2 regions of the Streptomyces mayteni genome follow, and region 2 is predicted to be linked to the other one. Evidence: riboswitches for the same ligand, from Rfam matches in the RefSeq annotation. Region 2 holds a riboswitch; the other holds the start of a gene.
The links. A riboswitch is a leader RNA that binds a small molecule or an ion and turns the genes downstream of it on or off. The one in region 2 is predicted to bind cyclic di-AMP.
Positions count from the first base shown of each region.

Region 1: another riboswitch for cyclic di-AMP. It lies ahead of ACYVPE_RS18075 (M23 family metallopeptidase); the one in region 2 lies ahead of ACYVPE_RS19410 (M23 family metallopeptidase).

Region 1 covers NZ_BAAGPR010000037.1:5,612-20,518, forward strand. The annotation lists gene ACYVPE_RS18015 (MFS transporter) at 1-173, shown strand, start outside; gene lhgO (L-2-hydroxyglutarate oxidase) at 182-1,399, shown strand; gene ACYVPE_RS18025 (outer membrane protein assembly factor BamB family protein) at 2,478-3,629, opposite strand; gene trmB (tRNA (guanosine(46)-N7)-methyltransferase TrmB) at 3,734-4,483, shown strand; gene ACYVPE_RS18035 (PrsW family intramembrane metalloprotease) at 4,628-5,827, shown strand; gene ACYVPE_RS18040 (hypothetical protein) at 5,816-6,769, opposite strand; gene ACYVPE_RS18045 (hypothetical protein) at 6,999-7,619, shown strand; gene ACYVPE_RS18050 (flavin monoamine oxidase family protein) at 7,837-9,441, shown strand; gene ACYVPE_RS18055 (Rid family hydrolase) at 9,438-10,088, shown strand; gene ACYVPE_RS18060 (AAA family ATPase) at 10,135-10,680, opposite strand; gene ACYVPE_RS18065 (hypothetical protein) at 10,741-11,409, opposite strand; gene ACYVPE_RS18070 (aldo/keto reductase) at 11,406-12,350, opposite strand; gene ACYVPE_RS18075 (M23 family metallopeptidase) at 12,525-13,544, opposite strand; cyclic di-AMP (ydaO/yuaA leader) riboswitch at 13,969-14,143, opposite strand; gene ACYVPE_RS18080 (PP2C family protein-serine/threonine phosphatase) at 14,358-14,907, opposite strand, start outside.
Region 2 covers NZ_BAAGPR010000041.1:38,987-53,893, reverse strand. The annotation lists gene ACYVPE_RS19435 (MerR family transcriptional regulator) at 1-384, opposite strand, end outside; gene ACYVPE_RS19430 (class I SAM-dependent methyltransferase) at 424-1,068, shown strand; gene ACYVPE_RS19425 (TetR/AcrR family transcriptional regulator) at 1,118-1,879, opposite strand; gene ACYVPE_RS19420 (ATP-binding cassette domain-containing protein) at 1,987-2,964, shown strand; gene ACYVPE_RS19415 (ABC transporter permease) at 2,961-3,752, shown strand; gene ACYVPE_RS19410 (M23 family metallopeptidase) at 3,850-4,605, opposite strand; cyclic di-AMP (ydaO/yuaA leader) riboswitch at 4,611-4,777, opposite strand; gene ACYVPE_RS19405 (dipeptidase) at 5,400-6,581, opposite strand; gene purE (5-(carboxyamino)imidazole ribonucleotide mutase) at 6,578-7,090, opposite strand; gene ACYVPE_RS19395 (5-(carboxyamino)imidazole ribonucleotide synthase) at 7,116-8,264, opposite strand; gene ACYVPE_RS19390 (GtrA family protein) at 8,329-8,826, shown strand; gene ACYVPE_RS19385 (ATP-binding protein) at 8,930-10,183, opposite strand; gene ACYVPE_RS19380 (response regulator transcription factor) at 10,199-10,876, opposite strand; gene ACYVPE_RS19375 (ATP-binding protein) at 10,935-11,438, opposite strand; gene ACYVPE_RS19370 (STAS domain-containing protein) at 11,664-12,044, opposite strand; gene ACYVPE_RS19365 (RNA polymerase sigma factor SigF) at 12,291-13,208, shown strand; gene ACYVPE_RS19360 (MOSC domain-containing protein) at 13,362-14,060, shown strand; gene hutI (imidazolonepropionase) at 14,074-14,907, opposite strand, start outside.

The DNA of each region.
Region 1 (14,907 bases), on a different contig from region 2:
ACAAGGCCTGCGCGGTCGGCGCCCGGGCCGTGGAGGTCGCGGGGCGCATATCGTCGGCCCGCACCACGGACTATGTCCGTGACCTGCTCAGCCGCCTGGCGCCCTACCAACACGAGCCGCTGGTCAAGGAGTTGCAGGAGCTGGCACGCCCGCTCCTGACCGCTCCGGCATGATGTCGCACATGACAGCGGCACAGGCTCGGCGTTTCGTGTACGACTGCGACGTGCTGGTGGTCGGCGGCGGGATCGTGGGGCTGGCCACCGCGCACGCGCTGCGCGCGGCCCGCCCCGGCCTCGCCGTCACCGTGTTGGAGAAGGAACCACGGCTCGCCGCGCACCAGAGCGGCCGCAACAGCGGGGTGATCCACAGCGGCGTCTACTACCGGCCGGGCTCGCTGAAGGCGCGGTTCGCGGTGCGGGGCGCGGCGGAGCTGCGGAAGTTCTGCGCCGAGCACGGCATCCCGCACGCGGCGCCCGGCAAGCTGATCGTCGCCACCACGGCGGACGAGCTGCCGCGGCTGCACGAGCTGGCCCAGCGGGCCAGGCGGAACGGCGTGCCGGTGCGGGAGTTGGGCCAGGCGCAGATGGCCGAGTACGAGCCCGGCGTGCACGGCATCGCGGCGCTGCGGGTGTTGACCACCGGGCAGTGCGACTTCACCGCGGTGGCGCGGCGGTTCGCCGAGCTGGTGGACGTACGGCGCAGCGCCGAGGTCGTCGCGGTCGACCGGCGCCCCGGGCTGGGCGTCGCGGTCAGGACGGCGCGGGGCGAGGTGCTGCGCGCCAGGGCGCTGGTCAACTGCGCCGGCCTGTACGGCGATCGGATCGCCCGGCTGGCCGGCGACGACCCGGGCCTGCGGATCGTCCCGTTCCGCGGCGAGTTCTACCGGCTGCGGGCGGAGCGGGCGCACCTGGTGCGCGGTCTGGTCTACCCGGTGCCCGACCCGGCGTTCCCGTTCCTCGGCGTCCACCTGACGAGGGGCCTCGACGGCGAGGTGCACATCGGGCCCAACGCGGTGCTGGCGCTGGCCCGCGAGGGCTACGACTGGCGCACGGTCCGGCCGGCCGAGCTGGCCGACGCGCTCGGCTACCCGGGCCTGTGGCGGATGGCGGCCCGCCACTGGCGGGCCGGCGCGGGCGAGTTGCTGCGCTCGCTCTCCAAGCGGGCCTTCACGGCGGCGGTGCGGCGGCTGCTGCCGGGCGTCACCGAGGACGACCTCCTGCCGTCGCCGGCGGGGGTCCGTGCGCAGGCCGTCCTGCCGGACGGCACGCTCGCCGACGACTTCCGCATCGCGGAGGCCCCGCACACGGTCCACGTCCTCAACGCGCCGTCGCCCGCGGCGACCGCGTGCCTCCCCATCGCGGACGAGATCGCCGGCCGGGCGCTGCGGCTCCTGGCCTGACGGCCAGTGCGGTCCGTGGGCTCGACGGGGAGTTGCCCCACCCGCCCACCCTTTCCGCGCCCGGCCCGGCCCGGTCGGCCCTGCCGGGCCGGGCCGCCGTCCGGCCTGACGGAAGGTACCCCACCCGCCCACCCGAGCCGGCCAACCCGAAGCGGGCGAAGCCCGCGCACCGGCCGCAGACCGGCGGAGCCGGCGGAGCCACGGGCCGTGCTGCCCTGCCGGTCGGGAAGCGAGCGGCCACCCCGGGCCCACGCGACGGCCGCAGGCCGGCCCACCCGCGAAGCCGGGACGGGGGGCCTGCGCGGGCGAAGCCCGCACCCACCGCGCCACGGGGCAGGAACGGGCCGGGCCGGGCCGGGAGCGAACGGCCGCGCCGAAACCCGCGCACCGGCCACGAGCCGGCCCACCGGCGAAGCGGGGACGGGGCCGGCGCGGCCCACTGCCGACCGGCGGAGCCTGGTCGGAGACCGGAGCAGGCGAAGTCCACACACCGGCCGCAGACCGGCGGAGCCGGCGGAGCCACGGGCTGGGCCGCCGTGCCGGTCGGGAAGCGGACGGCCTCCCGGGCCCACGCGACGGCCGCAGGCCGGCCCACCGGCGAAGCCGGGACGGGGGCCGGCAAGGCCCACACGCACCGGCGAAGCCGGTCGGGGGCCGGGCCGGGCCGGGAGCGAACGGCCGCGCCGAAACCCACGCACCGGCCACGAGCCGGCCCACCGGCGAAGCCGGGGCAGAGACCGGAGCGGGCGAAGCCCGCACCCACCGCACCACCGGCCCGAGAGGCGAGCCGAGGCCCGGCCGTACGGAAACCGAGGGCCGCCCCGAAGCCCGGGCACCGGCCACGGGCCGGCCGACCGGCGAATCGGGGCCCGCACCGAGCAGGACCCACACGCCGGCCGCAGGCCGGCGAAGCCGGGGCGCGGGCCGGCTGGGCCCATCCCTGGCCGGCGGAGCCGGAACGGGCGCCGGGGCGGGCGGAGCCCGCGGCCCTCGCGTCACGGGGCCGCGCCCCCGTGCCATCGGCCGACGGGGCGGGCCGAAGCCGGGGTCGTCGGGGGGCGGGGGTCCGCGCCGAGGACTAGGTGAACGCCTCGATCCCGGCCGAGGTCAGGGCGTAGAGCTGGTGGTCGTCGTAGGCCAGCAGGGCCGGCGAGCGCGGGAGGGGTGGGGCGGGGGTGCGGGTGCCGTCGGTGGGGTCGAGCCAGGCGAGTCGGTAGGCGTCGGCGCCCTCGGCGCCCTCGGTGCCGGTCAGGATCCGGCCGTCGTCCCGGTCGGAAGCGAACAGGCGGGTGTCGGGCGGGAGTTGCTCGCGCCAGCGGCGCTCGCCGGTCAGCAGGTCGTGGCCGGCGAGCCGGCCGTCGTCGTCGCCGGCCAGCAGCGTCTCGCCGGCCATGGTCACCGTGGCGGGGACGAACGGCAGGCGCCACAGCTCCTCGCCGGTCTCCGCGTAGGCCACCGTCTCGTCGGCCTCGCGCAGCAACACCGGGTCGTCGGCCAGGAGTTCGGGCGGTTCCTGCCGTGCCTGGCCGGTCCACAGCACGGCTCCGGTCTCGGCGTCGTGGACGGTGAGGCCGCACGGGCCGAGGGCGACGATCCGGGAGCCGGCGTGCCGGACGGCGGTCACCCCGGGCTCCGAGAGGCAGTCGGGCGGCGGGAGTTCGGCGCCCGAGTCGCGGGCGAGGCGGTGGAAGCCGGCCGGGTCGCCGGCCGCGTCCAGGGTGACGGTGACCGCCGACTCCCCCACCGTGACGGTTGGTTGGTCCACCTCGCCGGTGAACGCCCGCCACCACGGCAGCGATCCGTTCCGGGTGTCGACGACGGCGAGCACCGCGCACCGCCCGTCGGCCGAGCGGTAGAGGACCGCGCCGAGGCCGGCCGGGTCGACGGCCGCCGAGGCGGCGCAGGGCGGCCCGGCCTCCGGCGGGGCCGCCGCCTCCCAGCGCACCGCGCCGTCCACCGTGTCGTAGCCGGTCACGCCGGCCTCGGAGACCACCGTGACCACGTCCTCGTGCGGCCAGAGCCGCAACGGCCCGGAGGACGCGTCGTCGGCCGGCACCCGCCACACCTCGACCGCCGCGGCCTGGGCGGCCGTCGGCTCCGGCGACGCGTCCGCGATCGGCTCCAGCGCCTCGTCGTCCCGGCCGCCGAGCACCGCCCAGGCCGCGAGGAGCGCGAGCAGCAGCACCCCGACCGGAGCGACCAGCCCTATCCGGCCCTCCCCCTCCGCCATGAACGATCCCCCGATCCGCGATCCCCCGACACGCGTCACCCGATTCGACGTCCCACGGGCGGGCTACGGTTCCCGGGCAAAAACGCCGTAAAATCGGATGCACTGTGACCGAGAAGCACCCCACCAGCATGTTTCCCCCCGGCGCCGGCCCTGCCGCCGATCCGGCGGGCGATCGCCACGAGCGTCGGATCCGTAGCTTCCAACCGCGCCGCAGTCGCGTCACGCCGGCGCAGCGGGAGGCGCTGCTGCGGCTGTGGCGGCGGTGGGGGGTGGAGGTCGACGGCGCCGCCCCGCTCGATCTGGCCAGGCTGTTCGGCGGGCTGCCCGTGGTGTTGGAGATCGGCTTCGGGATGGGGGAGGCCACCGTCGAGATGGCCGCCGCCGAGCCGGGCGTCGGCATCCTGGCGATCGACGTGCACACCCCGGGCCAGGGCAACCTGCTGCGGCTCGCGGAGCGCGAGGGGCTGACCAACGTCCGGGTGGCCAACGGCGACGCGATCATCCTGCTGCGCGAGATGGTCGCCCCCGGCTCGCTGGAGGGCGTCCGGGTGTTCTTCCCCGACCCCTGGCCCAAGAAGCGGCACCACAAACGGCGCATCATCCAGCCGGAGTTCGTCGAGCTGGCCGCCTCCCGGCTGCGCGAGGGCGGGGTGTTGCACTGTGCCACCGACTGGGAGCCGTACGCCGAGCAGATGCTGGAGGTGCTCACCGCGAGCCGGTGCTTCGTGAACGTCGTGCCCTCCGGTGGTTTCGCCGCCGACCGCGCGGCGGGCCGGCCGCTGACCCGGTTCGAGCGGCAGGGCCTGGCCAAGGGGCACGTGGTGCGTGATCTGCTCTTCCGCCGGATCGGCTGACCGGCCGGGCCGGCCGGGCCGGCTTACCGGCAGGTCGGGCGTGGTCGGGCGGCACCGACCGTTCTCCCGGCTGTTCCCCGTTCGGCCGACTCCCTTCGCCGGATGACCTGTTGGTGCCGCGCCGCCAAGCCGTACAGTCATCGGGTGCCCCCTGCGCTCCCCCCACGCGACCGCGCTCCCCGCCTGCGCCCGCTGGCCGGCATCGCGGTGCCGCTGGCCGTCTGCGGGGTGGTGGCGGCGGTCATGGTGGGGCGCGAGACGGGCTGGGCGGGGTTCGCGGTGGGGCTCGGCCTCGCGCTGCTGCCGCTGCCCGTGCTGGTGCTCACCTTCCGGTGGATCGACGCCGTGCTGCCCAAGCCGCCGCGCACGCTGGCGTTCGCGTTCGGCTGGGGCGCCTGCGTGGCGACGCTGATCGCGCTGTTCGCCAACGGCCTGCTGGTGCGGGTCCTCACCGGCTCCTCCGCCACGCTCGCGCCGTCCCACGCCGACACGCTGGAGATGACGGTGATCGCGCCGGTGGTGGAGGAGACGGTCAAGGCGGGCGCGATCCTGCTGATCTTCCTGCACCGGCCGGAGGCGTTCAACGGGGTGCTGGCGGGCCTGGTCACGGCGGGGATGAGCGCGGCCGGCTTCGCGTTCACCGAGAACATCCTCTACCTGGGCAGCGCCTTCGACCAGGACGTGGCGTGGGGCCCGGTCTCGCCGTTGGACTCGGCCACGGTGGTCACCTTCGTGGTGCGGGTGCTGCTGGCGCCGTTCGCCCATCCGCTGTTCACGGCGCTGACCGGCCTTGGCTTCGGGCTCGCCGCCGTGGTGGCGCCCGACCGGCGCGCGCTGCGGTGCTGCCTGCCGCTGCTGGGGCTGGCGGCCGCGATGCTGCTGCACTCGGTGTGGAACGCGTCGACGTCGCTGTCGTTCCTCGGCTTCGGCGCGGTCTACGGGCTGCTGATGGTGCCGATCTTCCTCGGCCTCGGCTGGCTGGCCGACACCGCGCGGAAGCGTCAACTGCGGATCGTCCGGCGCACGTTGCCGGTGTACGCGAGCGCCGGCTGGCTCTCGCCCGAGGAGCCGGCGGCGCTGGGCTCGCTCGGCTCGCGGGCGCTGTCCAGGCGGCTGGCCCGCGACCGGCACGGCCCGGCGGGCGCGCGGGCGGTGGCGGACTACCAGGCGGCCGCGACCACGCTCGCGCTGCTACGGGAGCGGGCGGACCGGGGCGCGGCCGGCCCCGACTTCCGCACCAGGGAGCGGGCACTGCTCGGCCGGCTCTGGCGGCAGCGCGCCGTGGCTGCGCCGCCGACGGTGGCGGCAGCGGCGGCCAGGCGCGATGGCCCGCTAGCGGAGTGAGATCCGCAGCCCGTCGGTGTCCCTGGCGTGTGCCAGCAGCCACTGGCGTTCCTCGGCCCGCAGCTGGCCAGGCAGGGTGAAGCCGAGGAGGTCGATCCTGGCGGAGACGTCGAGGTGGTCGAGCAGCCGGGCGACGGTGAAGCCGGTGCTGGCCTCGGCGGCCCAGCGGCTCTCACCGATCAGCGCCGGGTCGCTGACGGGGCGGCTGAGCGACCGGTCGCCGAGGTACGACTGGGCGCCGGGCACCAGCCGGCTGCGGATCGCCTCCCGCCACTCGGTCGCCTCCTCGCCGAAGACCAGCCGGGTGCGGGCCTGCCGCCGCCAGCCGGGGCCGCCGCTGCGGCAGGACACGGCGTGCAGGTCGACCCGCTGGCCGGTGGCGCCGGGCTGCGTCTGGAACGAGTCGAGCCGCACCACCACGTCGTAGCCGTCCATCACCGGGCCGAGCGCGCTGCCGGCCAGGCCCTCGCCGTTGGCGATCACGCACACGCTGCGGTCGGCGAGCTGGCCGCGGAGGTCGCCGACGCCGATGGTCCTGGCGCCGCGGGTGACCAGCTCGGGATCCCGCTCGCCGGCCAGCGCGCGGCTCCGCTCGTGCGCGTCCACGGCCTCGCGGTCCCGGCCGTCGGCCTCCAGCGCCTCGGCGCGCAGCCGCCAGGCGTCCTTCGACCTGCTGCGGAGCGCCACCGCGGTGTCGGCGACCCGGCGCGCGAGGCGCACCTCGCCCGCCTCGACGGACTGCCGCCCGACGGCGAGCAGCGCCTCGAAGGCGCGGTCGGCCGACCGCTCGTAGGCGGCGTGCTCCACGACCAGCGCCCCGACGGCCGCGACCAACTTCCTGTTTTCGGGCCCGGTGGCCACGTAGGCGGCACACTCCCGAACGCAGGCGGTCAACAGATCCTCCGCCCGCGCGACGCTTCCCGGCCGCAGCCTCAACTTCATACCTCGACTGTCGCCGCGCAAGGCTGCGCCAAGGTGAACGGTGCCTTTCCGGTAGCTAGCCGCCATCGAAGCGGGCATCTCCGGCCAGGTTGGCCGGGCCGGCCGGGCGACGCCCGCCGGTGGGCCCGGCGGACCCGGGCGCCGGCGGAAACCCGAGGTGGGTGGGACCTGGCGCGGAGGACGGACGGACCGTAACGTCTCCCTCACACCCTGCTGGGGATGGAGCACGATGTTCACCGACTACCAGCTTCAGTTGCGCGAGCGTTTTCTCTCGGCAGCGGTCTGTGCGGCACCGTCCCCGTGGCGGCCGGTCTTCCGTCCCGGCCCGACCATCCCCATCGGCGGCCTGCTCGGCATCGGCTTCACTGCCGACCCCGCCACCGGCCGCGACCTGGTGATGGTGGTCTCCCAGGACGGCCACGGCGTGCTGGACGCCACCGACGGCACCCTGCTGGCCCGCGACCGCGCTCCCGACCCCGACATCTGCGACCCCACCGGGCCCTACCTCACCTGCCCCGGCCTCGGGCCGCTCGCCGGCATCCAGGTCCGGATAGCCGGCCTCTTCGGCGGCGGCCTGCACGCCACCACCCTGGACGGCTGGACCCTCGACGTCGTCAGCCCCGACTGGCCCCACCAGCGGGTGCTGCTCTCCACGGACGGCGGCCTCTGCCACGGCCCGGCCGGCGGCTGCTGGTGGCACATCCACCACATCACCGGCACCGCCCTCCGCGCCGCCGGCTTCTCCCCCTCCGGGCAGACCCTGGCCATCGCCACGAGCGCGGACCTCACCCTCCTCACCCGGTCAGAAGGCGAACAGCGACGGTCAGTCTCGTTCAACGACCGCATGTGAACAGTTCGGTTCACGAAACTCTTCGGTAGGCAATCCGGCGAAACAGGGATACGCCCCTGGTATTCGCCGGAAACAGCGCTGCCGGACCCTCGTGGGGCACGCCGGTCTCATCCGTAACCACCCGGTACGACCGGATCGTTCACGCACCACGCGACTCCGGCCCCCGCGCGTCCCCTGGGCCGAGCGCCGCCGCGAGTCGCGCCCCAGAGGAGGCAAGATGGCAGTGGCAGCGTCGCGCCGCGACTTCCTGAGATCCGTCGGAGTCGCCGGTGGCGCCGGAGTGCTCTACTCCACCATGGGCGCCCTCGGACTCGCCCCCGTCCCCGATGCCCGCGCCGAGGCGTACCGCCCGCCGTCGCCCGGCGACTTCACCCTCACCGGCCGCGCCGCGGGGAAGGTCCTGATACTCGGCGCCGGCATCGCAGGACTGGCCGCCGCCTACGAGTTGGGCAAGGCCGGCTACGACTGTCACGTCCTGGAGGCCAAGGACCGCCCGGGCGGCCGCAACTGGACCGTCCGCGGCGGCACCGCCGAGACCGACCTCGACGGCCGCACCCAGCGCGCCACGTTCTCCGAGGGCCAGTACCTGAACGCCGGCCCCGCGCGGCTCCCGCAGTCCCACGTCTCGCTCGAGTACTGCCGCGAACTCGGCGTCCCACTCGAGGTGTTCACCAACCAGAACGCCAACGCCTACCTCCACCACGAGAACGTCCCCGGTGCCCTGGCCGGCCGGCCCGTGCGCTGGCGCACCGCCAAGGCGGACGTCTACGGCTACGTCTCGGAACTCCTCGCGAAGGCCACCGACCAGGGCGCACTCGACGCCGAACTCACCGCGGACGACAAGGAACGCCTGCTCTCCTTCCTGCGGAACTTCGGCGCCATCAACGGCCGTTCCGACGGCTGGACCTACACGGGCACGAACCGCCGCGGCTACTCCGTGGAGCCGGGCGCCGGCCTGGAAGCGGGCACCGTCCTCGGGTCCGTGCCGTCCATGTCCGACGTGATCGCCAGCGGCCTCGGCACCCGCTTCTCCTTCGAGTTCGGCTACGACCAGGCCATGCTCATGTTCCAGCCGGTCGGCGGCATGGACGCGATACCGCGCGCCCTCGCCGAGGCGATAGGCCGCCGCCGCCTCACCTACGGCGCCGAGGTCACCGCCGTCACCAACCGCGACGACGGCGCCGAGGTCACCTGGCGGGACGGCCGCGGCCGGGTCCGCACCGAGACCGCCGACTTCGTGGTGGCCGCCATCCCGCCCATGGTCATGGCCCGCGTCCGGCACAACCTCGGCGACGACATCACCGCGGCGCTCCGCCATCCCACGCCAACCCCGGTCGGCAAGATCGGCCTCGAGTACCGCCGCCGCTGGTGGGAGCTGGACGAACACGTCTACGGCGGCATCACCAACACCGACCTCGACGTCTCCACCATCTGGTACCCGTCCTACGGCTTCCACGGCCGCCGCGGCACCGTCGTCGGCTACTACAACTTCGGCGACAACGCCCTCGCCTACAGCCGCCTCGACCACGAGGCGCGGCTGGCGCGGGCCCTCGACCGAGGCGTCCGGATACACGGCGAGAAGTACCGCTCGGAACTGGCCCGTTCGTTCAGCGTGGCCTGGCACCGCACGCCGTTCGTCGAGGCCGGCTGGGTCGGCTGGCCCTCCCAGACGGGACCCGAGTACCGGCTGCTCAACCAGCCGGCCGGGCACGTCTACTTCGCCGGCGACTGGCTCAGCCACGCCATCGCCTGGCAGCACGGCGCGTTCACCTCGGCCCGCAAGGTCGTCACCGAGATCCACGAGAGGGTGCTGTCCGCATGACCACCACGCGCACCAGGTCGTTGACCGCGCTCGCCACCGCCGGCCTCCTCCTGGTCGGCGGCGCCACCCTCGCCGAGGCGAACGACTGGTGGCGGCCCCGCCCCACCGAGGTCCGGGTGATGCTGCCCGAGGGCAACACCAACCCGGCCATATCCAACGGCGTCGCCCTGGGCGGCCAGGTCGCGACCTACGCCTCCAGCGGCCTCGGCCCCACCGCGCTCAACCCGTCGGCGCCGGCCGGCTCGCCCGAGCGCTACACCGACCCGTCCCTCACCGAGGGGGCGCGGGGCGTCACCATCACCGAGGCACAGGCCCTGGTCGTCCTGCGCAACATCGTGGACAACCTGGCGGCGGCCGGCCTGCGCCCCGAGGACGTCGTCACGATGAAGTGCTACCTGATGGCACCGCCCGGCGCCGACACCGCCGACTACGCGGGCTGGAACCGCGCCTACCGCCAGTACTTCGCCAACGTCGACCTGGCCACCGAGGAGGTCGTCCCCGTCCCGATGGGCACCTCGGCCCCCGAGCCGCCCCTCGTCCCCAACGACGCCCGCCCGGCCCGCGCCACCATGGAGGTCGCCTCGCTGGCCGTCGCCGGCTGGCTCGTCGAGGTGGAGGTGACGGCCACCTACCCGACGCGGCGCTGACACCCGCCCCGCGGGCGGTCGCCGCGTGCGGCGTGCACGTCTCCGTTCACGAGGCGGCCCGGGAGATCACGGAGTCGACCAGGGCGACCCGGTGGGACAGGTCCTCGGCAGGGATGTCGACGAGCTCGTAGCCGAGCTCGCGGTAACTCTGTTCGTGGATCTTCTCGAAGGCCAGCGACTCCTCGAAACTGATCCTCCGGGCCGCCGTGGGCTCGCAGAAGCCCAGATTGCGCACGAAGAACACCTGCCGCTCGTAGATCCCCAGCGAGGTGATCCGTTCAAGCTCCGCGGCCAGCACCGGGGACACCGGCCACCCCAGGTAGGTGGCGAGTGCGTGGGTGCAGACCGGCGACCGGTCGAACACCTGGACAGCGCCGGGGGCGTTGGCCGCCAGCTGGCGCTGTCGCTGCAGAGCGACGATCTCGTCGATGAAGGATGCCCGCGCCCATGGCTCGTCCTCGCCCTGCCCCTGCGATCGCGCGATGACCGCGGACGCCGCCTCCTCGACAACCTGGTAGCCGTCGTCGGCCAGGCGCCGCAGTATCGATGTCTTGCCCGCGCCTGGCGCCCCGGTGAGAACGTACCGCCGCATGATCCGAAAGCCTTTCCTACGTGTCGAGACGAGACGCACCGGTTCCCGGGCGGGTGCCCGTCACCACAGCCAGCGGTAGCCGAGCCGCTTGGCGAACTCCGCGGTGCCGCCGACGACTTCGGCGTCGGTGCGGGGGTCGGTGGGGGTGAGGTCGGCGAGGAGGGTGGCGGCGTCGTGGAGGGGGAGGGGGCGGCGGAACTGGAGCCAGGGGGTGTCGTCGTGGCCGGGTGGGCGGAAGAAGAAGAGGAGGTGGAGCTGGGTCGGGTCGGCCGGGGTGGTGGCGAGGGTCGGGTCGGAGCAGTGCCAGCCGGCCAGCCAGGGCGACGCGGCGAGGGCCGGTTCGAGGTGGCGGGCTATGGTGCGGGCCGGCCATTCCCAGGAGAAGTCCCCGGTGACGCGGGCCAGTTCGGCGTCGTAGTCGGCGGCGGGGAAGCGGAGGTCGGGGAGGGTGAGGGCGGGTTCCGCCGGGTTGCGCCAACCGTGCCAGCGGACCTCGTCCGCCGTGCGGGTGACGGTGAGGTAGAGGGCGCCGCAGCAGGCCTCCGAGCATTCGGCTTCGGCGAGGCGGACCTCATGGGGGTCGGGGAGGGCGCGGAGCACCGCGAGGTGGCGGGGGTCCATGCCGGGTTCGTCGGGGAAGGCGGTGGCGAGCAGGTCGGTGCCGTCGACCAGGGGGCGGGTCTCGACCCGGTGGTCGGCGGCCACGATCGACACCTTCAGGTGGTTCATTCCTCGGATGCCTCGGTGAGGCTGGCCAGTTCGGCGTCGGTGAGGGTGAGGTCGGCCACCGCGAGCAGGGCGGGGAGTTGGGCGGTGGTGCGGGCACTGGCGATGGGGGCGACGACGGTGGGCTGGGCCGCGAGCCAGGCCAGGGCGACGGTGGCGACCTCGGCCGAGTGCGCGGCGGCCACCTCGTCGAGGGCGGCGAGGACGCGCTGGCCGCGCTCGGTGGCCAGGAGTTCGGCCGCGCGGCCGGCGCGGGCGGAGGTCACGTCGGTGCCCGGACGGTACTTGCCGGTGAGGAAGCCGGCGGCGAGCCCGAAGTAGGGGACGGCGGCGAGGCCGTGGCGGGCCGCGACGGCGGCGAGTTCGCCCTCGTAGGTGTCGCGCGAGACCAGGTTGTAGTGGGGTTGCAGGGCCACGTAGCGGGCCTTGTTCTCGCGGGTGGCGAAGTCGAGGGAGGCTTCGAGGCGGGCCGCCGAGATGTTGGAGGCGCCGATCTCGCGGACCTTGCCCTCCCTGACGAGGTCGTCGAGGGCGCTGACGATCTCGGACACCTCGACCGACTCGTCGTCGAAGTGCGTGTAGTAGAGGTCGATGCGGTCGGTGCCGAGGCGGCGCAGCGACGCCTCGGCGGCGCGCCTGATGGTGGCCGCGGCGAGGCCCTTGAAGTCGGGGTGGGCGCCCACCTTGGTGGCGAGGACGATCGAGTCGCGGTTGCCGCGGCTGGCCATCCAGCGGCCGATGACGGTCTCCGACTCGCCGCCGCTGTTGCCCTCCACCCAGGCGGTGTAGGAGTCGGCGGTGTCGAGGAAGTCGCCGCCGGCCGCGGCGTAGGCGTCGAGCACGGCGAACGACTCGGCCTCGTCCGCGGTCCAGCCGAAGACGTTGCCGCCGAGGCAGAGCGGGAAGACGTGGAGGTCGCCGACCCTGGGCTTGGTGGTGGTCATGCCGGCCAGCGTAGACCGCGGGCCCGGAAAGACCGGCCGGGCACACCCCCACCCGGCTGGCTCGCGGCCGGGTTCGGGCATCTGGTGTGACGTTGGGCCCGCGAGACGGCCCGGAAAACGGGCCTAACGTCACACCATTCGGCACAGTCAGCGGGTGATCCGCGACGTACGAGCCTAGATGGACTGGCCCTTGCCGCGCAGCCAGGAGAGCGGGTCGATCGTGGCACCGCCGCCGGGCCGCACCTCCAGGTGCAGATGGGCGCCGGTGACGTTGCCGGTGGCGCCGACCAGGCCGATCTGGTCGCCGGTGTCGACCTGCTGGCCGGCGGAGACACTCATCGAGGAGAGGTGGTTGTACCAGACCTCGGTGCCGTCCTCCTGCTCGACGATGACGCGGTAGCCGTAGGAGCCGGCCCAGGCGGCCTCGAGCACGGTACCGGTGTGGATGTTGCTGATCGGGGTGCCGGTCGGGGCGGCGAAGTCCAGGCCGGTGTGCGAACCGGAGCTCCACAGCGAGCCGCTCTGGCCGTAGGTGGAGGTGAGGCGGTAGCTGTTGAGCGGCAGGGTGTAGCTGGCGCGCAGCTCGGCGAGCCGGCGCTCCTCCTCCTGGCGCTGCCGCTCCTCCTCGATCTCGCGCTGCCGCTCCTCCTCGGCCAGGCGCTGCTCCTCGGCCAACTCGGCCGCGCCCTCGGCGGCCTGGACCTCGGCGGCCTGGAGCGCGGCGCTCCTGGTCTGGGCGGCGGCGCCGGCCTCCTGGAAGTCGGCCTGCTGGAGGATACGGGCGCGGAGCGCCTCGCCGGCGTCGGTCTCGCCGGCCTCCAACTGCTCGTCGGACATTCCGGCGGCGGTGAACGGGCTGACGGTGGCGGCCTCTTCGGTGTCGCCGGCGAGCAGGCTGCCGACGACGGGGATGTTGCTCATGGTGTCGGAGGCGGCGCCCATCCCGGGCACCGAGCCGGCTCCGCCCTCGTTGGCGGTGGCCATGCCGCCCGCGCCGACGGCGGCGATCACGCCGACGCCGAGCACGGCGCGGCTGCGGGCCATGGTGCCGCCGCGCTGGCGGGAGACCCGGTGCCGGCCGCGGTTGGGGGCCAGCGTGTCCTCGCCGGGGTTCCACGGCTCGTCGCCCTCGGAGGCGGGGCCGTAGTAGGCGGGCCCGACGCCGTCGGTGCCCTCGGCGGTGACCGGGGTCACCGGGGTGACGGCCTCGACCGGGGTGGGCGCGTCGAAGGCGCGGTCGACGAACGTGGAGTCGTCCTGGCCGGTGGCGGCCTGGGTCGGCGCGTCCGACGTGGTGCCGAACCAGCCGGTGTCGTGGCCGTCGCCCGGGACGCCGGCGAACTCGGCGGTGGCGGACGGGTCGTAGGCGTGGCTCGGGTCGTAGGAGCCGTAACCGCCGTACGTGCCGTAACCGCCGTAGGCGGCCTGGGAGTCCTGGTGGTACTGGGAATCCTGGTGGTAGGAGAGCGGGAGCTCGCCCGTGTCGTGCGCGCCGATCAGGTCGTGGGAGCCGGTGCCGTAGGTGCCGTACGGCTCCCCGGATTCGTCCGGGCGCCGGTCCGCGAGGGAGGTCGCGGAGGCAACGGAGGCATAGCGATTCGACGCCACAGCTGGCGCTCTCCTTTCCTTCCTTCGCCTACCGGGTTAGCTGACGGGTTCGGAGCAGGAAGGTCTCCTACGGGCGGCCGACTGGTCTGGGCTGTCCTGTCGGCTGTCCGATTCACCCCAAGTAGTGGTTCCCCGGTTCCTTGGTGCAGTTGTTGTGCACGTGCCGGATTCGGCGACAGAGCACGGTGCCGTCTCTTGCGACGGCGGTGACGACCGCGCTGCGTTATCGAACGTTAATAGACCCGAGGCCGGATTTCCAAGAGTTCCCAGGAATAAAAGCGGGCGGCCGCGCGGACCTTAGCGAACCAAGTTCCGCAAACCGGGCAAAATTTCATGCCGCTGTGCTCCATATCGCATCCTGACGGTTCGTCAATTGTTATGCGGAGCGGTGTCCTTCACTCACGCACCGTGAGCCTCCCTGGGCACGGGATGATGCAGGGCGAGCAGCGCCATGTCGTCGTTGAGGCGGACGCTGTGCGCGACGACGTCCGTGACCACCTCGTCGAGCAGCGCCGCGGGGCCAGGGAACGAGCGGCCCCGCAGGTGCTCGGCGGGATCGAAGAAGACCCCCCGCTCGTCCCTGGCCTCGCTCACGCCGTCCGTGTAGAGCAGCAGATGGGTGCCGGGCGGGAAGGGCGTGACGCTGATCTCGCCGGTCGGCCCTGGCAGCAGGTCGCCGAGGCCGAGCGGCAGCGCGGGCTCGGCCTCCAGGTAGCTCGCCTCGCCGCCCCGTTCCAGGATCACCGGCTGGGGATGGCCCCGGTTGAGTACCCGGACGCGGATGGGAGCCTCCCTGCCCACCTCGACGAGCACGGCGGTGGTGAAGCCCTCCTCGGGGTCGAGCGTCGCCCGTTGGGCGCGCTCCCGCACCAGGGCGGCCTCCAGGTAGCCGGCGACCGCCACCAGGTCGGGCTCCCGGTCCGCCACCTCCCGGAAGGCGCCGAGGATG
Region 2 (14,907 bases):
GGTGGGGCAGCCGCCGATGTGGTCGTGGGGGCAGGCGAGACCGTGGGCGACGGCGGTGCGGGCCGCCTGGGCGCGGGCGATGAGCTCGTCGAGTTCGGTGAGCTTGCGCCGGTGCAGCTCCCGCCGGGCGTCCGGTTCCTCGGCGCGGGCGGCGACGAACGCCCTGGCCTCGCGCAGCGTGAAGCCGACGTCCCTGAGCAGCAGGATCAGGCCGACCACGGCCACCGCCGAGGCCGGGTAGCGGCGTTGGCCGGCGATCCGGGCCGGGGCCGGCATGACGCCGAGCTCCTCCCAGTAGCGGAGCGCCGAGGTGGCGACCCCGGTGGCCCTGGCCAGCTCGCCGATCGTCAACCCCGCGGCGGGCGGGGCATGTTCATCAGCCATGTTGCGTTCAAGGCTACTTGAAGCCCTTGACTGGCGCCCATGACAGCGACACCGACGTCTCCCAGGCGGCGCCTCGCCGCCTCCCTCGTGCGCCAGTTCGGCCACCCGCGCGGCCCGGCCGGCCGACTGGTCGGCTGGGTCATGGCCCACCGCTCCTCCAACCGGCGGCGGAGCGAGTGGGTGGTCTCCCTGCTCGACGTCCAGCCCACCGATCGGGTGCTCGAGGTCGGCTTCGGGCCTGGCGTGGCCATCGCGGAGCTGGCCGGCCGCGCCACCCGAGGACATGTCCACGGCATCGACCACTCCGCCACCATGGTGCGCCAGGCCGCCAGAAGGAACGCCGCCGCGATCCGGGCCGGGCGGGTCACGCTGCGGCACGCCTCGGTCGACCGACTGCCGCGCCTCGACGGGCCGTTGGACGCCGTCCTCGCCGTGAACTCGCTCGGGTTCTGGCCGGACCCGGCCGAGCGGCTCGGCGAGCTGCGCGGGCTGCTCCGCGCCGGCGGGCGCATCGCGCTGGCCAGCCAGCCGCGTTGCGCGGGGGCCACCGCCGAGACCACCGCGCTGGCCGGCCGGGAGCTCCAGGATCTGCTCACCGGGGCCGGGTTCGTCGACCCCCGCCTGGAGACCCTGCCGCTGGCTCCGCCGGCCGCCTGCGTGCTGGCCACCAACCCGGCGGCCTGACCGCCCCCCTGGCCGACCGCCCTCCCGGGCACCGGTCAGCGGGCACCGGTCAGGCGGACTCGCGGACGCGCATCAGGGTCGCCGCGCCGTCGAGCACGTAGTCGACGCCGTAGGCGAAGTCGGCGTCCGGGCCGTCACTCGCCTCCTCCGTGAAGGCCCGCGCCGCCACCCTGGCCACCGTCGGGTAGCGGCCGGAGGCGGCGGCCCTGGTGAGCATCCGCCCGTAGAGGACGTTCCAGTCGGCGTACTCGACGCCGAGGCGCGGGGTGGCCCGCTCCATCGTGATCTGGAGGCGGACCTCGTTGAGCACATGGCCGCTGAGGATGGACAGCACGCCCATCATGTCGCCCTCGGTGAGCGACGTGTCCGCCATGGTGGAGAGCGCGGCCTCCATCCAGGCGAGGCTGTTGGGGCCCATCGGCGGCGCGCTGATGGGCACGTCCAGCATCCAGGTCCTGGCGAGCAGCACCTCGCGCTGGGCCTTGGCGAAGGCGGTGAGGCCGCCGCGCCAGTCGGCCGGCCAGTCGGTCGGATCGGGCACGCCCACCGCCATGTCGAACATCAGGTCGAGGAGATCGTCCTTGCTCGGCACGTAGTTGTAGAGCGACATCGTGGTGACGCCGAGCCGCTCGGCGACCCGGCGCATGGAGACGCCGGTGATCCCCTCGGCGTCGGCGATCTCCACCGCGGCCGCCACCACCCGGTCCAGGCTCAGGCTGCCGCGCGGCCCCCGGCTGCCCGGCGGCCGGGTGCGCCACAGCAGATCGATCAGATACGCCGGGTCGCGCCCACTCCCCCGCTCACCAGCCATCCCACTTCCCGTCGTCGCTTACTTCTCGTCGTCGATTGACACGATCCTAGAACCATGTACGGTGTACATACAAACTGTACGGTGTACATAGTTAGAGGGGGGCCGACATGCCCGACCACGCGATAGCGGCCGAGGGGCTGCGCAAGCGGTACGGGGGGAGTTCGGGCCATCAGGCGCTCGACGGGCTCGACCTGACCGTGCCGACCGGCACGGTCTACGGACTGCTCGGGCCGAACGGCGCCGGCAAGACGACGACGGTGCGGGCACTGGCCACGCTGCTGCGCCTGGACGCCGGCCGGGCCGTGGTCTGCGGCCACGACGTCGCCCGCGAGCCGGAGTCGGTGCGCGCCGCGATCGGCCTGACCGGCCAGTACGCGGCGGTGGACGAGCTGCTGAGCGGCCGGCAGAACCTGGTGATGTTCGGCCGGCTCTTCAAGCTCGGCCCCCGGGCGGCCCGCCGCCGCGCCGACGAGCTGCTCGAACGGTTCGGCCTGACGGAGGCGGCCGGGCGCAGCGCCGGGCAGTACTCGGGCGGCATGCGCCGCCGCCTCGACCTGGCGGCCAGCCTGATCCGCACCCCCGAGGTGCTGTTCCTCGACGAGCCGACCACCGGCCTCGACCCGCGCAGCCGCAACCAGGTCTGGGACGCGGTCCGTTCGCTGGTCGCCGGCGGCACCACGGTGCTGCTCACCACCCAGTACCTGGAGGAGGCCGACCAGTTGGCCGAGCGGATCGCGGTGATCGACGGCGGCCGGGTGGTCGCCGAGGGCACCCCTGACACGTTGAAGGGCCTGATCGGCGGCGACCGGGTGGAGGTCGTCGCCCGGCACCGGGGGCAGCTCGCCGCGGTCGCCGAGCTGGTGGCCAGGGTCGGCGAAGGACACCCGCCGGAGACCGACCCCGACACCCGGCGGGTCAGCGTCGCCGTCCGCGACCGGGTGACGGCGCTGACCGAGGTGGTGCGGGCCCTGCACGACGCGGGGATCGGCGTCGAGGACATCGGCACCCGGCGTCCCACCCTGGACGAGGCGTTCCTGCACCTCACCGGCGAGCGCGCGGCGCCCAGGGCCGAGGTGGTGGCATGAGGGCCAGGGCGGCCGTCTCGGACGGCCTGATCATGACGCGCCGCAACATGGCGCACGTGGTGCGCAGCCCCGAGGAGCTGGTCCTCTACTTCGCGCTGCCGATCATGTTCGTGCTGGTCTTCGGCTACGTCTTCGGCAGCGGCATGACCGTGCCGGACGGCGGCGGCTACCGGGAGTTCCTGCTGCCCGGCGTCTTCGCCATGACGATGCTCTACGGGATGGGCGCCACCGGAGCGTCGGTGGCCGTCGACGCGGGGCGCGGGGTGGTGGACCGGTTCCGCTCGATGCCGGTGGCGCGCACCGCGCTGCTCACCGGGCGGGGCATCGCCGACCTGCTGCGGGCGATGCTGGAGATGACGGTGCTGGTGGTCTGCGGGCTGCTGGTCGGCTGGGAGTGGCACCGCGGCCTCGGCCGGGCGCTGCTGGCCGTCGCGCTGGTGCTGGCGCTGCGGGTCGCGATCACCTGGATCGGGATCTACCTGGGCCTGGCGCTGCGCAATCCCGACACGGTGGGGGCGATCGTGTTCCCGCTGGCGTTCCCGATGACCGCGCTCTCCAACGTCTTCGTGGCGCCGGAGCTGATGCCCGGCTGGCTCGGCACCGTCTCGGAGTGGAACCCGCTGTCGGCGACGGTCACCGCGATCCGCGAGCTGTTCGGCAATCCGGGCCTCGGCGGGGGCGGTTGGGCCACCGAGCACGCGCTGGCGCTGGCCATCGCCTGGCCGGTGCTGCTGACCGCGGTCTTCGCCACGCTGGCGATCCGCTCCTACCAGCGGCTCGGCGACTGACCCGGGGTGGGAGAGGGGGGAGACAGGGCCCCGTCGGCGAGGGGGGGGAAGCGCGACGGGGCCCTGTCGTACGGGGGATGTCCTCCGGGGGTGGGCGTCAGATGGTGACGCCGTTCTCCCGCAGATAGGCGATCGGGTCGATGTCCGAGCCGTACTCGGGGCTGGTGCGCACCTCGAAGTGCAGGTGCGGGCCCGTGGAGTTGCCGGTGGAACCGGAGAGACCGATCGGGTCGCCGGCCGAGACGCTCTGCCCGACGCCGACCGAGATCGAGGACAGGTGGGCGTACTGGCTGTACCGGCCGTCGTCGTGACGGATGATGACCTCGTTGCCGTACGCGTTGACCGTGCCGGCGCTGACCACCTGGCCCGAGGTGACGGCGACGACCTCGGTGCCGGAGGCCACCGGGAAGTCGGCGCCGGTGTGGTGGCCCGAGGACCACATGGAGCCGGCCACGCCGTAGGCGGTGCCGATCCCGCCGGTGGTCGGCACGGTGAAGCCGGACGCGGCGGAGTCGGCGGCCGTCTGGTCGGCGGGGGCCGACTGGGTGGCGACGCCGGCGACGTCCAGGCTGAGCTCCTGGCCGGGCTTGATCAGGCGGGGGTTGTCGCCGATGACGTCCTGGTTGGCGGCGTAGAGCGCGCGCCAGCCACCGTCGACGTCGTGGTCGGCGGCGATGGCGACGAGGGTGTCGCCCGCCCTGACCTCGTAGGTCTCGGCCGAGGCGGCCTGCGCGGCGCTGGCGCCGAGCAGCGGCAGGGCGATGCTGGCGCCGCCGACGGTCAGCAGCAGCGTGATGCGGGATATGTGCCGGGCGCGGGCGCGCTGGCGGCGGTGACGTCCGCGTGCGGACATGGGTGAGCTCCTCCTCCACCGCCTACGAGGTGAGCTGTCGGGTTCGGGCCGGAGTCGCCCGGCCACCGACGTGGATCGACGGTGGCTTCACCCCGAGCCGGCGTGCGCGCGGCGCACGACGGCGGAAAGTGGGTCCCCCGCTCCTGCCATGCGGAAGTGGTGCTCGACCGCCGCCGGTGGCAGGACTCGGCGTTCCGACGACGGCTCGCCACGGGATTCGCGGCGCGGGCAGCACCGTAAGCCGAGGAAATCGGACAAGACAAGAAAGGTGGGGCGGGTGGGATGTGACGGACGATACGGGGCCGCTGCGCTGCGCTTTCCCGACGTCACGGAGCGCGACGGGGCCGCCGGCGCCCCCGCCCCAACCCCCGCGGGGCGCGGGCCGCTTGATGCAGCCCACCCACCCACCCCACCGGCGAAGCGGCCCCTCGCGGACGCCCCGAGTGACCTCGGTCACGGCCCGCCCCTCAGGGGCCACTATCACCCAGATCGCCCCCAATGCCGGATTAGCCCTGGCGGGCCATGCCCACCGGCCCGCCGGCGCGGGGCGCCTCCCGCCCGCGCGCGGGGCCGGATGGGCGCGGCCGCACCCGCGCTCGCGTCGGGCTTTCGCGGCGAAGCCGCGAGGCTACGCGCCTGACCACAGCGGGGCCAGTCGACAGCCCCCCGGCGCCTCACGCCGGTCCTGGCCGGCCGGGGCCCTCGCGCGGCGGAGCCGCGAGCGCACGGGCCGGGCCCGACGCCTTCGCGGCGGCCGCCAGGCCGCCCGGCAGCGCGGCGCCGCCGGTCGGGCGTTACCCGTCGATCGTGGCGATCGACGGGCCGCGGCGGGTGGCCACGGCCCGCGCCACCGCCTCCGCGTCCCGCAGGACGCGGACCGCGTTGTGCCAGGTCAGCTTGGCCAGGTCGGCCGGCGACCAGCGGCGCTCCAGCAGTTCGGCGATCAGGTTGGGGTAGCCGGCGACGCTGTCGAGGCCGTCCGGCAGGAACGCCGTGCCGTCGAAGTCGCCGCCGATGCCGAGGTGGTCGACGCCGGCGACCTCCCGCATGTGGTCCAGGTGGTCGGCCACCGTGCCGGCCGTGGCGACCGGCCGTGGGTTGGCCGCCTCGAAGGCGCGCTGCACCCGCATCCCGGCCTCGGTGCCGTCCAGCGGGTCGAGGCCGTTGGCCACCATGTTCTCGTCGGCCCGCCGGGTCCACTCCACGGCTGCCGGGAGCACGAACTTCGGCACGAACGTCACCATCGCCACCCCGCCGTTGCCCGGCAGCGCGGCCAGCACGTCGTCCGAGATGTTCCGCGGGTGGTCGCAGACGGCGCGCGCCGAGGAGTGCGAGAAGATCACCGGCGCCTCGGTGACCCGCAGCGCGTCCCGCATGGTGCTGGCGGCCACGTGCGAGAGGTCGACCAGCATGCCGAGCCGGTTCATCTCCCTGACCACCTCCGCGCCGAACGCGGTGAGGCCGCCGTGGCGCGGGGTGTCGGTGGCCGAGTCGGCCCAGTCGTTGTTCTCGTTGTGGGTGAGCGTCATGTACCGGACACCGAGCCGGTGGAAGGCACGGAGCGTGGCCAGCGAGTTGTCGATGGCGTGGCCGCCCTCGGCGCCCATCAGCGAGGCGATCACGCCGTCCCGCCTGGCCGCCTCCATCTCGTCCGCGGTGGCCGCGGCCCGCAGCCGGTCCGGGTAGCGGTCGAGCAACAGCCGTACCGCGTCGATCTGTTCGAGGCAGGCGCTGACCGCGTGGTCCCCGGCAAGCCGCCCCGGCACATAGACCGACCAGTACTGGGCGCCGACCCCGCCGGCGCGCAGCCGGGGCAGGTCGGTGTGCAGGGTGGCGCTCTGGTCGCCGGCGATGTCCCGCCGGTCCAGGTCGTAGCGGACCTGCTCGCGCAGCGCCCACGGCAGGTCGTTGTGGCCGTCGACGACGGGGTGCTCGGCGAGCAGCGCCCGCGCCTCGGCCAGCCGCTCCGCGCTCACGCGTCCCCCTCGGCGACCAGGGCCCGCAGCCGGCGGCCCTTCGCGGTGGCCTGTTCGTTCAGCCCGCGCTGGAACTCCCGCATCCGCTCCAGCAGTTCCGGTTCGTGGGCGGCGAGGACGCGCACCGCGAGCAGCCCGGCGTTGCGGGCGCCCGCCACCGACACGGTGGCCACCGGCACGCCGGCCGGCATCTGCACGATGGACAGCAGCGAGTCCATCCCGTCCAGGTGCTTCAGCGGCACCGGCACCCCGATCACCGGGAGCGGGGTCAGCGAGGCGAGCATGCCAGGCAGGTGGGCCGCGCCGCCGGCGCCGGCGATGATCGCCTTCAGGCCGCGGCCGGCCGCGGCCTCGCCGTAGGCCACCATCTCGTGCGGCATCCGGTGCGCGGAGACGACGTCGACCTCGTGCGGGACGTCGAACTCGGCGAGGGCCTCGGCGGCGCCGCGCATCACCGGCCAGTCGGAGTCGGAGCCCATCACGATGCCGACCACGGGGGCGCCGCTCATTCGGCGCTGCTCATTCGGCGCTGCTTCATTCTGTGATGACTCCTCGCAGGTAGTCGGCGGCGTGCCTGGCCCGCTCGCGCACGTCGGCCAGGTCGTCGCCGTAGGTGTTGACGTGGCCGACCTTGCGGCCCGGCTTGACGTCCTTGCCGTACATGTGGATCTTCAGCCGCGGGTCGCGGGCCATGCAGTGCAGGTAGGCCGGGTACATGTCGGGGAAGTCGCCGCCGAGCACGTTGGCCATCACCGTCCAGGGGGCGCGCGGCCTCGGGTCGCCGAGCGGGAGGTCGAGCACGGCCCGGACGTGGTTGGCGAACTGGGAGGTGACCGCGCCGTCCTGGGTCCAGTGGCCCGAGTTGTGCGGCCGCATCGCCAGCTCGTTGACCAGCACCCGGCCGTCCACCGTCTCGAACAGCTCCACCGCCAGGTGGCCGACGACGCCCAGCTCCTTCGCCACGCGCAGCGCCAGCTGCTGCGCGGCCAGGCCGAGCTCGTCGGGGAGGCCGGGCGCGGGGGCGATCACCGTGTCGCAGACGCCGTCCACCTGGATGGACTCGACGACCGGGTAGGCGACGGCCTGGCCGTGCGGGGAGCGGACCACGTTGGCGGCCAGCTCGCGGGTGAAGGCGACCTTCTCCTCGGCGAGCACCGCCACCCCGGCCCGGAAGGGACCGGTGGTGGCCGCGGCCTCGGCGGCCGAGCCGACCACCCAGACGCCCTTGCCGTCGTAGCCGCCGCGCACCGTCTTCAGCACCACGGGGAAGCCGCCGACCTCGGCGGCGAACCGCTCGACGTCGGCCGGGTCGGCCACGATCCGGTGGCGCGGGCAGGGCACGCCGAGCTCGGTCAGCCGGGCCCGCATCACGCCCTTGTCCTGCGCGTGCACCAGCGCGTCGGGGCCGGGCCTGACCGCGATCCCCTCCGCCTCCAGCGCCCGGAGATGTTCGGTGGGCACGTGTTCGTGATCGAACGTGATCACGTCGCAACCGCGAGCGAAACCACGGAGCGTGTCCAGGTCGCGGTAGTCGCCCACCACGACGTCCTGGACCACCTGAGCGGCCGAGTCCTGCGGAGTGTCACTGAGCAGCTTGAATCTGATGCCGAGCGGGATGCCCGCCTCATGGGTCATACGGGCGAGCTGACCGCCTCCGACCATGCCGACCACGGGAAAAGTCACACACCCAGCGTATCCGCCGTCCCCCTGGCGAGAGAGCCAGGGAGCGGCTGGCTACGATGCAACCATGAGCGACGGGCTCACGCTCCGCGACCGCCTGGGCGGCGTCGCCCACGAGGTCGTCAAGTTCGGCACCGTGGGTGCGCTCGGCGTTCTCGTGAACGTGATCGTGTTCAACCTGTGTACCCAGGGCGCGGGCCTGGCCCCGGTGCGCTCCGGGGTCATAGCCACCTCGGCCGCGATCCTCACCAACTACGTGGGCAACCGCCACTGGACCTACCGGGACCGGGACAAGAGCGGGCGGAGCCGGGAGGCCAGCCTCTTCCTGCTGTTCAGCGGGGTGGGCATGGTGATCGAGAACGGGGTGCTCGCGCTCTCGCACTACGGCTTCGGCTTCACCTCGGGGCTGGCCGACAACCTGGCCAAGAACGTCATCGGGCTCGGCCTCGGCTCGCTCTTCCGCTTCTGGTCCTACCGCACCTGGGTGTTCCGGGTGGCGGAGGAGACGGCGGAGGAGACGGCGGCGAAGCCTGACCCGCTGGACCGGCCGTTACGGGCCCGCTGAGGGCTATCCCTCGGCCTCCCGGGCCTCCGCGCCCCGCGACTCCGCGCCCCGCGACTCCGCTTCGCGGCTCAGGCCCCTCCCTATGACTGATCCGCTTCGCGGCTCAGGCCCCTCCGTATGACTGATCCGCTTCGCGGCTCAGGAAGAGCGCGAACACCGGCGGCCTCCCCTGCAACAGTTCGAGCCGGCCGCCGTCCGCCTCCGCCAGGTCACGGGCGACGGCCAGGCCGAGCCCCGTCGAGTTGCGCCCGCTGACGGTGCGCTCGAAGACCCTGGCGCCCAGCTCGGTCGGCACCCCAGGGCCCTGGTCGGTGACCTCGATGACCACCTGGTTGCCCGCGGTCCTGGTGCGCAGCGCGACCGTGCCGGTGCCGTGCATCAGCGCGTTCTCCACCAGGCAGGCCAGCACCTGGGAGACCGCGCCCGGGGTGCCGACCGCCCGCAGCCCCGGCTTGCCCGAGTGCACGATGGCGCGGCCCGCGCTGCGGTAGGCGGGGCGCCACTCGTCGATCTGCTGCGCCACGACCTCGTCCAGGTCGAAGCCGACGGCCGAGCCGAGCCGCGGGTCGCGGGAGTTGGTGAGCAGCCGCTGCACGACGTCGGTCAGCCGCTCCACCTGGGTGAGCGCGATGGACGCCTCCTCCTGGACGGTGTCCCGGTCCTCGGTGGCGATGATCTCCTCGAGCCGCATGGAGAGCGCGGTCAGCGGGGTGCGGAGCTGGTGCGAGGCGTCGGCGGCCAGCCGGCGCTCGGCGGTGAGCATCCTGGCGATGCGCTCGGCGCTGGCGTCGAGCACGTCGGCCACCCGGTCGAGCTCGGGGACGCCGTAGCGGCGGTGCCGGGGGCGCGGGTCGCCCGAGCCGAGCCGCTCGGCCGTCTCGGCCAGGTCGAGCAGCGGGGCCGCGACACGGTGCGCCTGCCGGACGGCGAGCAGCAGCGCGGCGGCGACCGCCAACAGCGAGACCACCAGGATGAGGGTGAGCATCCGGTTGACCTCGTCGGTCACGATGGAGCGCGGCTGCTCCACGACGACGGTCTCGCCGTGGGCGCCGGCCTCCTGGGAGCGCATCACGGCGCCGTCGATGGGCTGGCCGATTCTGATCGGTTCGGTGTCGGGCCGGTGGATCACCACGAAGCGGTCGGCGGGCACCGAGGCCCGCAGCGCCTCGGCGGTGATCTCGTCGCCGTTGGCGATGCGGCTCTCGACGTCGGCGAGCAGCCTGGCGGTCTCGGAGTCGAGCCGGTCGCTGGCGCTCGACTCGATCGACCTGGCCTCGATGGTGAACAGGGACACGCCGAAGACCGCGATGACGACGAGCACCACGGCGAGCGTGGAGTTGATCAGTCGACGGCGCACGGAGCAGGCCCCGGCTCAGCTCTTCTCGAAACGGAAACCGACGCCGCGGACCGTCGCGATGTAACGGGGGTTGGCGGCGTCGTCGCCCAGCTTCTTGCGCAGCCAGGAGATGTGCATGTCCAGGGTCTTGGTGGAGGACCACCAGGTGGTGTCCCAGACCTCGCGCATCAGCTGCTCCCGGGTGACGACCCGGCCCGCGTCCCGCACCAGCACCCGCAGCAGGTCGAACTCCTTTGCGGTGAGGTGTAGTTCCTCCTCGCCCATCCAGGCGCGGTGGGACTCGACGTCGATCCGGATGCCGTGCACGGCGGGGGCCGGCGCGGCCTCCGCGGTGCCGCGCCGCAGCAGGGCGCGGACCCGGGCCAGCAGCTCGGCCAGCCGGAACGGCTTGGTGACGTAGTCGTCGGCGCCGGCGTCGAGACCGACCACGGTGTCCACCTCGTCGGCGCGGGCGGTCAGCACCAGCACGGGCAGGGTGAGCCCCTCGGTGCGCAGCCGGCGGCAGACCTCGAGCCCGTCCATGCCGGGCAGCCCCAGGTCGAGCACCACCAGGTCGATGTCCCCGCCGAGCCCGGCACGCAGCGCGGCGGGGCCGTCCTCCCGAACCTCTACCTCGTATCCCTCGCGGCGCAGCGCTCTGGCCAGTGGTTCCGAGATGGACGCGTCGTCCTCTGCGAGCAGTACTCGGGTCATGGTGGTGATGGTAGACGCCCGAGGGTGACCGGACGGGAACAACCGAACAGCTGCCCCGTTACTCTCGGCCATCACCGCAGGCGGGGGGTGCGGCGAGTTCGGCCCAGACCGTCTTGCCCGGCGCTGCCGGCTCCCGGAGCACGCCCCAGTCGAGGCAGAGCCGCTCGACGATGAACATGCCGTGGCCGCCGGGCCGGCCCGCCCGGCGGGTGGTGGCCAGGGCCGGGGTGCCGAGCCCGCGGTCGACCACCTCGACGCGGAGCAGCTTGGGTCCGTGGCCGAGGCGCAGTTCCTCGGGGCCGCCGGCGTGCAGGCAGGCGTTGGTGACCAGTTCCGAGACGACCAGCAGCGCGTCCTCGGCGCAGGCCCGCTGCTCGGCGGTGGCGGCGGGCAGCCAGCCCCAGTCGTGGAGGGCGATCCTGGCGAACTCGCGGGCCCTGGACACGACGCCGGCCGTGCCGACCAGCCGCAGCCTGCGCACCTGGCGGACCAACTCCTCGGGCGGCTCCTCGGCCGGCCCTCGGCCCGGGTCGCCTGCCGGGTACGGTCGGGTGGACCCCATGCACGCTCCCCTCACCGCATCGCCGCGCTGTCGCGTCGTTGGTCTCCTCGGCGCGTTCTCGCCCCTCGAGCGCGCCCGCTCACGCGCCGGTCGTGGTTCCCTCGATCCGGCGCGTGTGGTCTTCTGCCCTGCCGGACGACGGGCACACCCACCAGGTTCCGGCAATCCGAACGCCTCAGTCTGACGCCCCTCACGGCCCGCCGTACAGCGGGCCCCCGGAGCCGGTCAGTCCGCCGGGAGCGCGGCCAGCGCCTCGGCCAGGGTTTCGTGCACGGAGAAGACGGCGCCGGCGCCCGTTATCTCCAGCACCCGGGCGACAATGGGCCGCATTCCCGACAAATGCACCTGCCCGCCGGCGGCCTCGGCCTCGAGGCGTGTGGCGAGAAGCACATTGAGCCCGGTGGAGTCACAGAACTCGAGGCCTGAGCAGTCGATAACGATGCGGTAACGGCCACTGGCGACGCAACCGTGCAGCGACTCGCGAAGCCGCTCGGCGGAGTGGTGATCGAGCTCACCGGCGGGAGTCACCACCGCACCCGCCCCCAGGTGGCGCACATCGACCGTCAGCTGGCGCCGGTGCGAACTGTCCGGCATCGCGCGGTCCATGCAGCCCCCTTCAGTTCGGAGCGCGTTGTTGGCTAGGTTCGAAACCATAGCCGCTGGGCGGCCTGCCCAACACCCGAACAGGACGGACGTACCGCTCAATTCGGGCGTAGCAGACTTGCCATGGCGGCCATAGGACCGATAGGCGTAGAGGGCACACGTTTCCCACGCCGGCTTTGGAGGCGCCGCACTCGCAGTGCACGTCATGGCTTCGGCAGCCATATGCCGAGACGACTACGGAGGACACTTATGTCACCCGCCCCTCGAACCCAACGACCGCATACCGGGGACCCCGCCCCCACGGACGCCGGCCACGCGCCGGAGCCGGCGGCGGAGTCGACCCCGGCGTCGGCTGAGGACGTACTCGCGTCGCTCCCCGACATCCCGCGTTTCGACGAGGTGGCGCCGCTGGACGCGCGCGCGCTCTCCAAGAGCCTCTTCGCGCGGCTGCGGATCCTCGAAGAGGGCACGCACGAGTACGCGTACGTACGCAACACCCTGGTCGAGCTCAACCTCGCCCTGGTCAAGTTCGCCGCCTCCCGGTTCCGCTCCAGGAGCGAGCCGATGGAGGACATCATCCAGGTCGGCACGATCGGCCTGATCAAGGCGATCGACCGCTTCGAGGCCGACCGCGGGGTCGAGTTCCCGACCTTCGCGATGCCGACCATCATCGGTGAGATCAAGCGGTTCTTCCGGGACACCTCCTGGTCGGTGCGGGTCCCGCGCCGGCTCCAGGAGCTCCGCCTCGACCTGGCCAAGGCGGGCGACGAGCTGGCGCAGCAGCTGGACCGCGCGCCGACCGTCGCCGAACTGGCCGAACGACTCCACCTCAGCGAGGAGGAGATCGTCGAGGGCATGGCGGCGTCGAACGCCTACACCGCCAGCTCGCTCGACGCCCAGCCCGAGGAGGACGAGTCCGAGGGCGCGCTCGCCGACCGGATCGGCTACGAGGACCACGGTCTGGAGGGCATCGAGTACATCGAGTCCCTGAAGCCGCTGATCGCCGACCTCTCGCCGCGCGACCGCCGCATCCTCTCGCTGCGGTTCGTCGCCAACATGACCCAGTCGGAGATCGGCGAGGAACTGGGCATCTCGCAGATGCACGTCTCGCGGCTGCTGGCCCGCACGCTCGGCAGGCTGCGCAGAGGACTGATGATCGAGGAGTAGAGCCGGTCGAGAAGTCCGGTGGGTGAGGCGCGCGGCATGCCGCGCGCCTCACCCGTTCCCGCGCGCTTTCCCGGTTTCCGCCGGCTTCTTCCGTGCCCTCGCGAGCCGTTCCGAGCCCGGTGCGGCGGGCCCGCCCGGGGCTATCGTGACGGCATGCCGAGCGACGTTCCCCCCGCCCCGTCCCGAGCCACCGTGCTCTCCGTCAACGTCGGCCGGGCGAGCCGGGCCGCCAGGACGGACACGCCAGGCGGCCTGACCGGCATCGACAAGCGACCGACCGAGGACCCCGTGCTGGTGACGGCGCCAGGACCGATGGGGGTCGGCGGCAGCGGCCTCGCCGGGGACACCATCTGCGACCTGCGCCACCACGGCGGGGACGACCAGGCCGTCTACGCCTACGCCAGGGAGGACCTCGACCGGTGGGCGGAGCGGCTCGGCCGGGAACTGCCGAACGGCGTCTTCGGCGAGAACCTGACCACCTCAGGGGTGGAAGTCAGCGAGGTCCGGATCGGCGAACGGTGGCGCGTCGGCCGGGAGTTGGTGCTCGAAGCCACCTCGCCCCGGGTGCCGTGCAGCACCTTCGCCGACTGGCTGGGCGAGCGTGGCTGGGTGAAGAGCTTCACGGCCGAGGCCGCGCCCGGCGTCTACCTCCGGGTGATCACGCCGGGCGAGGTCCGCGCCGGGGACGGCGTGGAGGTGCTGCACCGGCCCGACCACGAGGTGTCGGTGGCGTTCCTGTTCCGGGCCAGGATGACGGCGCCCGAGCTGCGGCCCCGGGTGCTGGTCGCGGGCGAGGCGCTGTCCGCGGAGTGGCTGGCCAGGGCCAGGACCTGGGCCGCGAAGGCCGGTTAGCGGGGCGAACGGGTCAGCCGCGCGGGCCGACCACCCGGCGGCCCGCCCGCCAGACCTCGGCGACCAGCGGCACGCCGGGGCGGTAGGCGAGGTGGACGGGCGACGGCGCGTCGAGCAGCACCAGGTCGGCGCGGGCGCCGGGGGCCAGCCGGCCGACGTCGGTGCGATCGAGCGCGGCGGCGCCGCCCGCGGTGGCCGACCAGACGGCCTCGTCCGGGGTCATGCCCATCTCGCGGACGGCCACGGCGACGCAGAACGGCATCGAACTGGTGAAACTGGAACCGGGGTTGCAGTCGGTGGCGAGGGCGACGACGGCTCCCGCGTCCAGCAGCCGGCGGGCGTCCGGATAGGGCGCGCGGGTGGAGAACTCGCAGCCAGGGAGCAGGGTTGCCACGGTTCCGCCCTGGCTGGCGGCGAGCGCGTCGACGTCGGCGTCGGTGAGGTGGGTGCAGTGGTCGGCGGAGCTGGCCCCCAGCTCGACGGCCAGCCTGACCCCCGGGCCCGCGGTCAACTGGTTGGCGTGCACCCGGAGTCGGAGCCCGCGCTCGCGGCCGGCCAGCAGGATGGCCCTGGCCTGGTCGCCGTCGAAGGCGCCGCGCTCGCAGAAGACGTCGATCCAGCGGGCGTGCGGGGCGCAGGCGTCCAGCATCGGCCCCGTCACCAGGGCGACGTAGTCCTCGGGGGCGTCCGCGTACTCGGGGGGCACCACGTGGGCGCCGAGATAGGTGACCTCGGCCAGCTCCGCGCTGGCGATCCGCAGCGCCCGTGACTCCAGCGAGACGGTCAGGCCGTAGCCGGACTTGGTCTCGACGGTGGTGGTGCCCTGGCGGAGCATCTCCCGCAGGTA